Regions from separate parts of the Kovacikia sp. CALU 1929 genome, predicted to be linked through region 2. Evidence: riboswitches for the same ligand, from Rfam matches in the RefSeq annotation. Region 2 holds a riboswitch; the other holds the start of a gene.
What was found. Region 2 has a riboswitch for cyclic di-AMP ahead of AC1S52_RS31110 (universal stress protein). Riboswitches for the same ligand answer to the same signal wherever they lie in the genome.
Positions count from the first base shown of each region.

Region 1 (6,973 bases), on a different contig from region 2:
GGGGTAAGGAGTGAGGTGTCAGAAATCTAACACTTAATCACTAATTCCTTGTTACCGGGTACATTCTGATGACTCCTTCAACAAGAAGTTATTTTGGTTCAATGCTGGGGACAACGATGATTAATGGGCGATCGATTCTTTTGGTAGAAGATAATCCGGATGATGAGGCTTTGGCAATTCGGGCGCTACAGCGCAGTCGGATTACTAATGAGATTGTGGTTGCCCACGATGGCGTAGAAGCACTGGATTATCTATTTGGTCAGGGAACTTATGCTGGACGGGATATCAGCATTCAGCCAGCGGTGATTCTGCTGGATCTAAAGCTGCCCAGGGTGGATGGGATTGAGGTGCTGCGCCAACTGCGATCGCACGAAAGCACCAGGCTTTTGCCAGTCGTTGTTCTAACCACCTCCGAAGAAGAGCAGGACTTGCTCGACAGCTACAGCCTGGGATGCAATAGCTATATTCGTAAACCAGTGGATTTTATTCAATTTTCCCAGGCTGTACAGCAGTTAGGCATGTACTGGCTATTGCTGAATGAGCCACCCCCCAATCGGGGTTAAAAATTCACAAACCCCTTGCATAACTTGAGTGTTTGCAGCGGTAGATCTGGGTAGGGCGAGGGATTTACCTTGCTGCCCTAATATTTGAACTAACGGATATAAGAGCATTAAGTCTATGAGCAGGAGATCCCAGACGATTGCAAGCGGAATGTTGGGTGCTGTGTTTCTCACTCATCTGGTTGCTGCTAATGCCCAGATGCCCTCTAATCCCCCCCAACGCTCTCAGAAACCAGCAGGCTCTCAAATTACTCAGATTGCGGATCCAGCGACTCTCAATCTTGGTGAAGATAGCAAACCATTTTTTCCACCCGTGCTGGGGCGATCTGACAATCCCTTCCCATTCCGCGCCATTATTGGTAGAGATGACCGGGTGCCAATGGTCAATCGTAGTTTTCCCTGGTCTGCGATCGGCAGAATCGAAGGGGTTGCAGCCGATGGCAAGCGCTACAGTTGCACAGGCACCCTGATTGCCAAAAGTATCGTTCTGACCAATGCTCACTGCGTCATCAACCCTAACACTCACAAAGTTAGCCGAGCCATTCAGTTTAAGCCCAACCTGATTAACGGAGCCTTACAGGACGATATCGATGTGGGCAATGTGGAAGCTTATTACTATGGCACAGACTTTAAGGAACACAGCGCCACAGTAGATGTCAATGATTGGGCAGTTCTCAAGCTAGACAAGCCTCTAGGTGAAAAATATGGTTTTCTGGGCTGGAAAGCTCCTTCAGCCTCTGAATTTCCCAAGTTTTCCAACAAGCTGTCGCTGGTCGGTTACTCTGCCGACTTTCCCAGCACCCCCAAAGTCTACGGCGGCTTAGAACTAACCGCGGGTCCGGGGCTGACGGCAGGTGTCCATCGCGGATGCAGTGTGATGGGCGAAAAAGACGGGTTACTCCTGCATGACTGTGATACGAAGGGTGGAGCTTCGGGTGGACCCATCCTGGCGAAAGTGGACGATGAATATTATGTGGTAGCCCTCCATGCCGGTTGGAAAAAGGTCGATGGCAATGTCATCAACTATGCAGTCAGAATTTCTCAAATTCAGGACTGGCTAAACCGCTCAGCTCAGAAAGTCCGTTGAGCAGACGGCAGTGACACCCATCCACTCATCCTCACGTCGTTGTGGTTTACTCGCAGACGGATTTTGTTCGCGTAATCGCGGATTTAACCGCCAGACCCTTTGCTTCACTCTTCTCCACATCTTGTACTCACTGCCCCGCTCTTGAACCTTTTTGGCATCCAGTCCGTCTATTGATCAGGATCCCCCATGAGGAAGATGAATGCTGGCTTACCAGGTTGTCCTGTCTAATCTTGTGAGAAACCCGGTTCAACCTTTAGAACGGCTGGAACGGTGTAGAACGATTGAAAAATTTGATGCGATCGCCGTCAAAAACCTGGCAATGGTACTAGGTACTCCTAAGGAGCCATTTCAGGCTTTACAGGGAATTGACCTAAGCGTGCCCCAGGGAGCGATTCAGCTTTTGATGGGACCCTCTGGATCTGGTAAAACAACATTACTGTCTATTCTGGCTGGGCTGCTGACTCCCACGCAAGGGAGTGTACATCTGCTGGGTCAGGAAATCACCTCCCTGTCTAAAGCCGAGTTAGCCCGGTTTCGGCTGCAAAATATTGGGTTTGTTTTTCAAGATTTCAACCTGTTTTCAGCCTTGACGGCTCGGGAAAATGTTGAAGTTGCCTTGAATGTGAAAGGGATTCGCAAAACCAAAGCCCGTGAACAAGCCCAGTCGCTTCTAGAACAGGTGGGACTGGCAGATAAAGCCAACCAATTGCCTCGGAATCTCTCTGGTGGGCAAAAACAGCGGGTGGCGATCGCCCGCGCCCTGGCAAGCGACCCCAAGCTAATCCTAGCAGACGAACCCACGGCTGCCCTGGACTCTCACAATGGACATGCGGTGATTGAAATGCTGCGCCAACTGGCAAAGGAACAGGGACGCACCGTGTTTATAGTCACCCACGATCCTCGAATTATTGACGTAGCCGACCAAATTGCTTATCTCGAAGATGGCAAACTCAGGAGTCGCTAATCCACAGAACCCTTCTCCAGAGAGATTGCCCCAATCCTGGAAAAGTGTGCTAAATTCTTGAAAACAACTTGAGCCAGTCAGCTTAATCTTCTTCTTACTAAGAACGCATGAGGCTTATGTAAGAGGTAGAGCGGAGGAACCAAACTTTGGGGCGAATCTGGAAAAAGGCTAAGGACTTAAGGTAAAGGCTAAAAACTTAGGGTTTTTTATCCTTCATCTTTTATCTCGTCTCCTTTCCGAAGGGCATCTCTCAGCCCTAGCCCGTCAGCTAACTCCGTCAGCATTGAGAGAGGACTGAAGAGTCAGCAGCATTTCACAATCGGTAATGCTTCAGACTCGTCAGTGTCTCTAGCCAGGACTGCTCAATTTACCTGCACCGGACACTGAGGAACTGAAGATGATTTTTCAGATGAATCTAGCTGCGGTTTTTGCCGCAGTTGCTCAGTCTAGCTGGAAGCGCTCAAAAACGCTGGTACTTCGGGATACGGTGATTCTACCAGCACTAGGATTTTTGGGTTTAATTTTGCTCTGGTGGGCGATCGCTCTGCTTCGGCATGAACTAATGCCAACTCCAGCAGAAGCACTGGTGAATAACCTGGACTTTATTCTGAACCCTTTTTACCAGAGGGGTCCCGGAGATTTGGGAATTGGCTGGCTGTTGATTGCCAGTTTACGACGGGTATTAATTGGCTTTTTGCTGGGGGCAGTGGTTGCCATTCCAGTTGGATTTTTAATTGGCATGTCCAGACCAATGATGCTGGCGTTAAATCCTCTGATTCAGATTCTTAAACCCGTATCCCCACTGGCATGGCTACCGATCGCCCTCGCCATTTTCAACCTGGCAGATCCCTCGGCAATTTTTGTGATTTTCGTGACATCGCTGTGGCCCACGATTATCAATACAGCTTTGGGGGTTTCTAGTGTTTCCCAGGATTTTCTGGATGTGGCACGTGTACTGGAAATGCCCAAATGGCGGCAGATCTATAAAATCATCCTGCCTGCCAGCCTACCCTACATTTTTACTGGATTACGGATCAGTTTAGGAATTGCTTGGCTGGTGATTGTGGCGGTGGAAATGTTAACGGGGGGAATTGGCATCGGCTTTTTTGTCTGGGATGAATGGAGCCGTCTCAACCTCAGTTCCGTTTTTCTAGCAGTACTGGTCATCGGTGTGACTGGGCTATTGCTTGACTTTGCGATCGCCCAATTGCAGATCCTGGTGACTCATCGCCGCCCTACTGCTGCAACCAATTACGAAGCTGAAAGTTGAGAGTTGAAAGTTGAGAGTTGCTGCCCACTGAAGGCTGATTCCCAGCTAACAACTAACAGCCAACAACCAACAACCAACCAGTCCGATTCAACAATTCCCATTAACTGAAGCCGTTATGACCAGACAAATTTGGACACGACGAGAGTTTCTGCTTGGCTTGGGTGCTGCCACCACCGTTGGCACATTATCCGCTTGCCAGATCAATGCAGACCGCTCTGCCAGAGGACTGACTGAAGCAGCTCTAGCAGTGGAACCAGTGGTGAAACCCGCAGAACTGGAAAAGCCTGATATTACCGTAGGGTATGTGCCCGTCAATGACTGTGCGCCGTTTGCGATCGCCTGGAAAAAGGGTTTCTTTCGCAAGTATGGGTTAAATGTGAGTCTGAGCCGGGAAGCCAGTTGGGCAACGTCGCGGGATGGCATCATTTTTGGTCGTCTGGATGCCTCTCCAGTGGTTTCTGGAGCGGTGATGAATGCTCGCACAGGGGCTGAAGGTGCCCGCCACGCTCCCCTCTGTGCTGGGATGACCATCCACCGTCATGGAAACGCCATGACTATGAATCGAGCGATGTGGGATGCGGGACTGCGTCCCTGGCACGAGTACAATGGCAATCTGGAGGAATTTGGCAGCCAGTTCCGCAACTTTTTTGACCGGCAGCCTCCAGAAAATCGCGTGTGGGCAGTGGTACTGAGTTCAGCAATTTACGAATACTTTATTCGCTACATCGCCGCTGCCGCAGGCGTTGAACCAGATAAGGAATTTCGCATCATCATTGTGCCGCCGCCGCAAATGGTGACGAATGTGAGAATTGGAGCGATGCAGGGCTATATGGTCGCAGAACCGTGGAATACCCGCGCTATCACTGGAAATGCTGGGGTCGGTTTCACCTTTGCCCAGGGAAAAGAAGTGTGGTCAGGGCACCCCGATCGCCTGCTGGGGGTCATGGAGAGCTTCATCGAGCAGTACCCGAAAACCTACCGCTCCTTACTGAAGGCAATGATCGAAGCCTGCCAGTATTGCAGCAAACCGGAAAATCGGACAGAAGTTGCAGAACTGATTACTGAGCGCTCTTTTACAGGTGCAAAACCCCCAAAAGGACCGATTGATAAATTTACCCGTCCAGCCATTCTGGGTGAATACAACTACGGTGGTTTTGATGGCAAAGATCGGATCCGGCAGGCGGACGACACCACCATTTTTTATGACCTTCCCAGCAATCTTGCCAAAGTAGCGGGTGATCACTCCACCTTCCTCTGGCGATCGCACGGCATCTGGCTCATGACTCAGGCTGCTCGTTGGGGGCAAATCGAGGAAATTCCTGCTAATGCTGAAGAATTATCCGCACAAGGTTGGAGAACCGACATCTATCGGGAAGTCGCCGCAGATCTGGGGATCGAATGCCCAAAAGATGATTACAAAGTTGAATCTCCAGACGTATTTATCGATAACAAAGGATTCGATCCCAGCGATCCAGTAGGTTACCTGAACAGCTTTGAAATCCGAGCAAATCGTCCAAACCAGATATATGTCAGTTAACTATGACATTGAGGGAAGAGGAGTTGAGAGTTGAAAGTTGAGAGTTCTGAATTAAAGAATATTTACTTCTTCAGTTTTTTATTCCTAACTCTTAACTCTTAATTCTTAATTCTTAATTCTTAATTCTTAACTGTCCCCCTGTCCCCCTGTCCTCTGTCCCCTGTCCTTCATCCCCCTAGTCCAAGGAGACATTATGGTTAAAGCAACCTTGCATTCCTCCAACACCAACTACAGCCAACCAGTGGAGACTAATTTTCTGGTCATTGACAACTTGACAAAATCCTATCCAACCCCGGATGGTGGAGCGTTTGTTGTATTAAGCGACATCAACCTGACGGTGCGTGAGGATGAGTTTGTTTCCCTGATTGGTCACTCAGGCTGTGGTAAATCAACCCTACTCAAAATGGTGGCAGGTTTAGAGCGGGCAACCTCTGGGCTGGTGACCTTAGAAGGGAAAGAAGTTCGCAAACCGGGGTGCGATCGCATGATGGTGTTTCAACATTACTCCCTACTGCCCTGGCTGACCGTGCGCGAGAATATCCGATTGGCAGTTGATGAAGTTCTTGAAGGTCTCTCTAGCGGTGAAAAGGTCAGCACTGTGAATGAACATTTGGCAATGGTGAACCTCACTGCCGCTGCGAACAAATATCCGGATGAAATTTCAGGTGGCATGAAACAGCGGGTTGGGATTGCCCGGGCCCTGGCAATTCGTCCCAAAATGCTGCTGATGGATGAACCCTTTGGCGCACTGGATGCCCTGACACGGGGCAAATTACAAAAGCAGGTACTCGACATCTGGGAAAACCACCGGCAGGCGGTGATGATGGTGACCCATGATGTAGACGAAGCGATCTACATGTCTGACCGGATTGTGATGATGACCAACGGTCCCGCTGCCCAAGTTGGCGAAATTCTGGAAGTGCCCTTTCCCCATCCCCGCGATCGCCAGCAAATTCGCGAGTCTTCCGAGTACTTTGAACTGCGCAACCATGCCCTGAACTTTTTAGATCGTTATTTTGAATTGGATGGATAAGGGACTGAAGGGGCGGCTTTGATAATCTTTTGTAACAAAACCTTTACAACTTCTCAGCTACGTCCCCCCTTTCCTCTATGATCTGACGATAAATCAAGTGCTTCGGTTCTACATAGTTTTTAATAAAACGAGTGGTGGTCCCGAATCGTTTTAACCTGAATATTGAACTGGTTGACCCTGCGCCGTTCATCCTTCGGGTTCCTAAGCCATCTTCTGGAAAGGAGAAGGCACTAATCAAGGTTGCCAGGTGACACTCTGGTCATATTTAACACGGTCACAAACTGTATAAGGGAGCTTTTGAAATCCAATGACTGTTAGAGCAAGTGGTGGAAGCTCAGTTGCGCGCCCAAACCTTTATCAAACCCTACCAGTATCGACTATTTCCCAGGCTGAGCAGCAAGACCGCTTCCTGGCGAAAGGTGAGCTGGATGAATTATTGAGTTATTTTGGCTCCGGCGCAAAGCGCTTAGCGATTGCAGAAATACTTACGAGAAATTCCGATCTAATTGTGTCCCGGGCAGC
Region 1 is NZ_JBXBCF010000058.1:21,508-28,480, reverse strand. It holds gene AC1S52_RS07325 (response regulator) at 69-563, shown strand; gene AC1S52_RS07320 (trypsin-like serine peptidase) at 679-1,647, shown strand; gene AC1S52_RS07315 (ABC transporter ATP-binding protein) at 1,847-2,611, shown strand; cyclic di-AMP (ydaO/yuaA leader) riboswitch at 2,713-2,908, shown strand; gene ntrB (nitrate ABC transporter permease) at 3,009-3,881, shown strand; gene AC1S52_RS07305 (ABC transporter substrate-binding protein) at 3,997-5,418, shown strand; gene AC1S52_RS07300 (ABC transporter ATP-binding protein) at 5,612-6,451, shown strand; gene AC1S52_RS07295 (phycobilisome rod-core linker polypeptide) at 6,759-6,973, shown strand, end outside.
Region 1: linked by a shared signal. The riboswitch ahead of ntrB (nitrate ABC transporter permease) and the one ahead of AC1S52_RS31110 (universal stress protein) in region 2 are both predicted to bind cyclic di-AMP.

Region 2 (6,973 bases):
CTAACTCGCGTTACAGTCAACGTATCCGTTGCCCCCCGATCCAATGCGGTCTGGCTGGCAAAGGCACGGGGTGTAATCACCATTCCCAGAACTGCGATCGCCAGCAGCAGCAGACTCCCAAATCCGGGTGGAAACACTCTGAGATGTTGTGCCACCGTCCCCCCACCTCGAACCGTTGAGCGTCTTGCCTGCCGCATTAACATCAGTCCCTTTAACCCAGCCACCACTATCAGCGCAATTCCAGCCACTACCGTCAGCCACATATAGCTGGGATGGATCAGTAGATAGAGTTTGCCACTAGCCCAGTAATTCAGAAACAAAACCCCCCAGGCAGCGATCGCCAGTACATCCAGCCAGGGGGAAAGGGTGAGAAGAAGACGTTTCATGCTAGCTAACATATAAATTCACAATCAACGTCAGCACAAATGTTAACTGGGCTGCCAGGGCAAATAGGTAAAAAATAGCTCTGGGTTTGAAGATGGACAGCATTAAGCCCACGGCTTTCAGGTCAATCATGGGACCAAAGACCAGGAATGCCAGCAGGGAACCTGTGGTAAAGGTGGAGGCAAAGGAGAGGGCAAAGAACGAATCAACCGTCGAACAAATTGACACGACTGCCGCCAATAGCATCATGGCAAGAATCGAGGTGACGGGTCCCTGTCCCAAACTCAAAATAATTTCGCGGGGAACAAAAACCTGCACGATCGCCGCGATCGCACTGCCCAAAACGAGCACTCCGCCCAGTTCTCGAAACTCCTGGACGGTATTTTCTAACAGCAAATTTAACTTATAGGACAGGGGTTTGCCTGCTGTACTCGCTGCCACCATCGTTGCCTGAAGCTCGGCCACATCGGCTCGTCCGGCTTGCCCTGGCTGATTCAACCAATACGTCCCGGACTGGAGGAGAGGGGAAGATTGGTCGGTCAGAGATGAGGGGGCATCCAGCCGCCCCCTTTCTCCTCTCTCGTCTTTCTTCACTGGTATTGCCCTTGCCACCGCTGGTTGGAGCATGGGGCGTAGATCCTTTTGAACACTGAAAACGCAGCCAACAATCGTTGCGATCGCCAGCGAAAACCCAATTCGCATAAACACAACTTCTGGCTGGTCACGAAATGCTGTCCAGGTTGCCCAAAAAACGATCGGATTTATTGTCGGAGCCGCCAACAGAAACCCAATGGCAACCGAAGAGGGCACCCCCTGCATCAACAATCTGCGGGCAACCGGCACATTGCCGCATTCACACACCGGGAATAAAAAACCGATGCAACTTCCGACAAAGGCACCTAACAGGGGATTCTTGGGCATCATCCTGACCAGTTTGCGTTCATCCACAAAGAACAGAAGCACACCGGAAAACAGCACCCCTAAGAGCAAAAAGGGAACTGCCTCTACCAGCAGGCTCAAAAACAAAGTAAACGCATTGTTCAGTTGGTTCGGATTCATGCGTACAGAGATCCCATCATCCAGGTCATTCTATCTAAAGAGTCACCACTCTATCGGAATGTTGAGGGATTTGTCCATCTGACTACAGATGCTATTTTCTAACTCGCGATAGAGTAAAAAATCGATCAAAATGCTATTTGAAGATGGGTGGATCAAAATGCGATCGCCTTGTCAATCTGCACATCCACTTAATTTAGTTTATTTAACTAGTCAGAATTGTTACTTGAAACGTTGAATTTATTCAGGCAAAGCTCAGTTAGAAAGGTGTTTTGGTGGAACAGTAGATAGGTTTCGTTACAGAATGGATCATAACCTGGGTAATGATCCCCACCTTAATGAGAAGTCTTGATAAAACCATCCTGGGAGAGATGGGCGATTAAAACTGAGTGCGCTATATTAGCTACGAAGTGACTTGAAATCATACCCTGATTAACTGCAATTGTTTTACACATAGCAGATTTCAAGGGTAGGCTTGTTTAGATTCATTAACATATCCTGCATCTTCCATTCGCAGGAGTTTTTCATCAGTGGGTAGCCTAATCTGAGATTGTTTTAACAGTCAATCCCTGTTAAGCAATGTTTCAGAACGGAGGAACCAAACTTTCAGGGGCTAATCTCAACTTCCTTGAGAGAGACACCTTCCAGTCTTAGCCCGTCAGCTAACTCCGTCGGCAATGGGAGGAGTACCCAAGACTATCGCTTTTACAGCATTGGTCATTGGTGCCTCCGGAAAGACCGAAGACCTTCGGACAGGTCTATTGTGTCTATGACCTAACCCACCTCTCCTTAACCCTAATTTTGAGAGGTTTTTAATTGTGAACATTTCGCTCATGCTTGCCCGTCTTGAAAGTGCCTTGGGTCGTAACGATCTGACTGAGCAGATGGTGCTTATTCCACCTAAAAAGTCAGGTGGTAAATCGTTTCCTGAGAGTTTGACCTCTAAAGATTTGCATTTTGTCGTTGGTTACAATGGTTCTCCTCGCAGCCAGACAGCCTTAGATCTGACCCTGTGGATTGCCCATCAGACTCGGTTAGCAACCCATAAGCAGGTGACTGTTCAAGTCGTTTATGTCGTTGATTTGAATGATGAATGTGGGCAGCCACGGCTCCAAACAGTCGCATCTGGGCTGACGAATAGCCGGGAAATGGGCGGCTACCGTCAAAAACGATCGCTGGCTCGTCCGGGTGGGGCGATCGCCGAATTGACCTCCCCGGCTCACCTTTCCACGACCCAACAAACTTGTCGGTTTGACCAGTTTGAGCAGGCAGATCGGATCCTATGGCAAGCGCGCAATCTCGCAGAGGAATGGCGCGGTTCCCTTGAAACTCATTTGCGCTTTGGACAGGTAGCAGAGGAACTGCGGACTGTAGTGGAAACAGAGTCCGCTACGCTGCTGGTTTTGGGCTGTGAATCGACTGATAATGCTATCGTGCAGCAACTAGATTCTGATTTTCCCTGTCCAGTTTTGGGAATTCCATCGGTGGTGTAATAGACTGCGGCATAAGTTCAGCAACCCTTGTTCAGTCAGTACGAAGGGCTGAGTGAGAAGTGCGAAGTAAGTCAGCTTAGCGGGTATGCTTAATGCGATCGATTTCCTGCTGAAGGTCTTCTATCTGGCGACGCAGGTTGTCAACTTCTGCCTGAGTTTCCGAGGGTTTGGTGGCGGTTTTTGCCTCAACATCAACTGAGCCTTCCGCTCCAACCCGGTGATAGTTGCCAGCCTTAATCTGACGATATTCTTCGGAGGTTGACCACTCCTTCAAGAAAATGGCACGTTCGACGGTAAAGGGGTGGGTCATGAAAATTCCCTGGGACAAGTTGTTATACAGCAGAAATTTGTAGACCTGGTTCATTCCATCCTGGTCAAGTTCCTGGTAGCGCTCAGATTGGCGGATAAACTCGTCCAGGCTCAGTTCATGGGCATGCTGGCTGCTTCCCCCTGCCATTTTCATCATGGAATTCATGACCGGCTTCAGGTCATCCATCACCAGTAGGGAAGCGCGATCGGCAGACAGTTCAGCTTTCCGCAGCCATTCATAGAAAGCCATTAGCAAGCCGGTAGAGATCAGCTCACTCAAACCAAAGGTCATTCTTGACAATCCAGAAATTGCCAGCGTTGTCCAGATTGCCATCTGGATCAAAACCGAGTGACCACACTTGATGTGACCCAGTTCGTGGGCAATCACCGATCTCAGTTCCACTTCATTGAGTAAATCCAGCAATCCAGTATTGATGGTAATGCAGGGATGTTCCCGCCCCAGGGCAAAAGCGTTAACCAGAGGATTTTGAGAAACAAATAGGCTTGGCTCTGGGTGGATGTCCAGATCGCGCAAGCATTCTCGAAAGATTTGATAGATGTTGGCATACTGGCGTGGTCCCACCTGGATGCTGCTACCCATATGAAACACAAACTGGGGTCGTTCAGCTAAAAATTCCACAAATTTACTGGCAACCAGGTCAAACCCTGGCACGTTTCGCAAGGCTTGTTCTGCCTGCTGATCAAGCGGGTGTCGGAAAGCTTCGCTAGAAATTCCAGTGTAGGTAGGCATAGGTTAATTTTGTTATCTTGCTGATCTTTTGTATCGTATTAGCCTGTTTGTAGCAGCCGTTCAGCCCATAATTTCTGGAAATCCTCACTCACATTTAGCTATGGCTAGTTTCCATCGCCCCCGATTAGTCATATTGTCTACTGCGATCGCGGCTGGAATTGCCTTAATTGGGTCAATTTCTCTGGCACATGCCTGCCCTTTCAGTGGGAAAAAGCTGTCCAGTCCGGTTAACCATCCGGTGGGACTATCTGACGAGTCAGGTAGCTCTGTTCGCTCAGATAGATTTGCCCTTTCCGCTGATCGGTTCCAGCCCAATAGCAGTGAGCGAGGGTTGATGCCGTGGGGTATCGCCGGATCTATTGCCAGTGTGGGACTGGTTGCCGCGGGTGTTGCTTACAAAACCTATCGTTCGCATCGTTTGGATGCGGTTACTGATGAAGTTTTGTTTGATCATCCCCATCTGGAACATCCAGAGCTGTCGCTGACTTTTCTTCCTAAGGAGGCGTTTTCCTGTCAGTTCGATCGGAAAGAGCCTATCTTGAACCGTTAATCGTCGTCTAGCTAATGACGCGATCGATTTCATTGCGTTTGGTTGTTGACAAATTCTCCTTGGTTGTGTGCGGAAATACCCTCTGGCGTTAAGCTGGAGGGGTTTTTATTGGGGAGTAAGTTTTGCTCAAAGAGACAAGTTTAAGCGTACCGATTCCACAAGAATTAGCAGGCTCAGAATTAACGACCAAACCCTCCCCCACCTGGCGTTTCAATCACAAACACATCGCCGGGATGCATTTCGACTTCTGCCTTACTGGTAAGGGGTTCCACAGTGCCATCCTGACGTTCGACTGAATTACGTCCCGTTGCACCGGCGGTTCCCCCTTCTAAGCCAAAGGGTGGAACGACTCGATGACTGGACAAAATCGCTGCGGTCATTGCTTCCCGAAATTGAATGCGCCGAATCACGCCATTGCCGCCCTGGTGGCTACCCTGTCCTCCACTGTGGGGACGAATCGCAAACTCCTGTACCAGAACTGGAAATCGCCATTCCAACACTTCGGGATCGGTCAGCCGTGAGTTGGTCATGTGGGTTTGCACGGCATCGGTTCCGTTAAAGGTTGCCCCAGCACCGGAACCCCCACAAATGGTTTCGTAATACTGGTACTGGTCATTGCCAAAGGTGAAATTGTTCATGGTGCCTTGGGAGGCAGCCATCACACCCAGCGCCCCATAGAGGGCATTGGCGATCGCCTGAGAGGTTTCCACATTGCCTGCCACCACCGCCGCCGGATAGTGGGGATTCAACAGGCACCCCTCTGGAATCACAATCTTTAACGGTTTGAGGCAGCCTGCATTCAGCGGAATATCATCCTCAACCAGGGTACGAAACACGTAGAGTACCACCGCTTTGCAAATTGCCAATGGTGCATTCAGGTTGGTGGCTTGTTGCGGTGAAGTGCCGGTGAAATCGATGCAAGCAGAGCGATCGCGGTCATCAATTGTGATTTTGACTTGAATCTGACTGCCATCATCCATTGGGTAGGTGAAGCTGCCGTCCTTTAACACATCCAGCACACGCCGGACTGCCGCTTCTGCATTGTTCTGAACGTGCTGCATATATACCTGCACCGTTGCCAGTCCATAATGCTCTACCATCCGTTGGAGTTCCCGCACCCCCCGTTCATTGGCGGCAATTTGGGCTTGCAGATCGGCCAGGTTTTGCACCGGATTTCGCACCGGATAGGAACCAGCGCTGAGCAATTGCAACAGTTCTGCTTCTCGAAATCGTCCTTGCTCCACAATTTGAACGTTATCCAGCAACACCCCCTCCTGGTCGATCGCCGTACTGTAGGGTGGCATAGAACCCGGCGTAATGCCGCCAACGTCGGCGTGGTGTCCCCGCGAAGCGACGTAGAAGAGGGGAGAGGGGGGAAGGGGTGAGGGGGAGAGAAAAACAGGAGTGATAACGGTGATATCGGGGAGATGGGTACCACCGTTGTAGGGATTGTTTGAGGCATAGGCATCACCGGGTTTAAGGGTATTGCCCTTTGCCTGGATTAAACTACTCACACTTTCACCCATAGAACCCAGATGAACTGGGATATGGGGCGCATTGGCAACTAACTGTCCTTGCTGGTCAAAAATGGCGCAGGAAAAGTCGAGCCGTTCTTTGATGTTGACCGAGTAACTCGTATTTTGCAGCGTGATGCCCATTTCCTCAGCGATCGCCCGCACCAGGTTATTAAAAATCTCTAACAAAACCGGATCCGGTTTAGAGTGCAGGGAAACGGCAGAGGAACCGGGAGAAATAGCATCATGACCAGTTTCTTCCTCGTTCCCCTGCTCCCCTCTCCCCCCATTCCCCTGATCCCGCTTCAGAATTAAATGGTTACGGTTGGTCAATTCTGCCGACCATCCCGGTTCGATCACGTTCGTGCCTGTTGGTTCAATGATCAGAGCCGATCCCGTGATGCAATCGCTAGGTCTGAGGTCACTGCGCTGATAGACAGGGGTACTCCACCAATTCCCTTTGGTATAGACTTGTACGGTCGTAATGGGTTCGAGGGGGTTTGTTCTGCCCACGGGCAGCACGGGTTCCTCGAGGCTGCTGGTTTGTCCGATCGCTTCGATCGAAACCGCTTCTACAATCAGCGCCTTACCTGGCATGGTAAAGCTATACCGCTGCTGGTGTGCCTGTTCAAATTGGGAACGCATGGCTGCTGTATCGCCAAAATCCACAACTAAGGCAGAATCCGTTCCGGCATAGCGGAGATGAACCTTCCGCAAAACGTGAATGTGGGATTCATCAATCCCCTGTTGTCCAATTTCAGCCCGACCCTCAGCGGCGATCGCCTCCAGCATTTGGGTTATTGTGGGCAATGCAGTTTCGGTTAATGCCGCTTCCACTGCCTGTTCTTTTAGGGATCGCACATCGGCTAGTCCAATCCCGTAGGCAGACAACACCCCCGCATAGGGATGAAGGAAA
Region 2 is NZ_JBXBCF010000111.1:1,139-8,111, forward strand. It holds gene AC1S52_RS31100 (TIGR03943 family putative permease subunit) at 1-386, opposite strand, end outside; gene AC1S52_RS31105 (permease) at 388-1,443, opposite strand; cyclic di-AMP (ydaO/yuaA leader) riboswitch at 1,997-2,129, shown strand; gene AC1S52_RS31110 (universal stress protein) at 2,259-2,933, shown strand; gene AC1S52_RS31115 (M48 family metallopeptidase) at 3,010-3,993, opposite strand; gene AC1S52_RS31120 (hypothetical protein) at 4,094-4,543, shown strand; gene AC1S52_RS31125 (hydantoinase B/oxoprolinase family protein) at 4,723-6,973, opposite strand, start outside.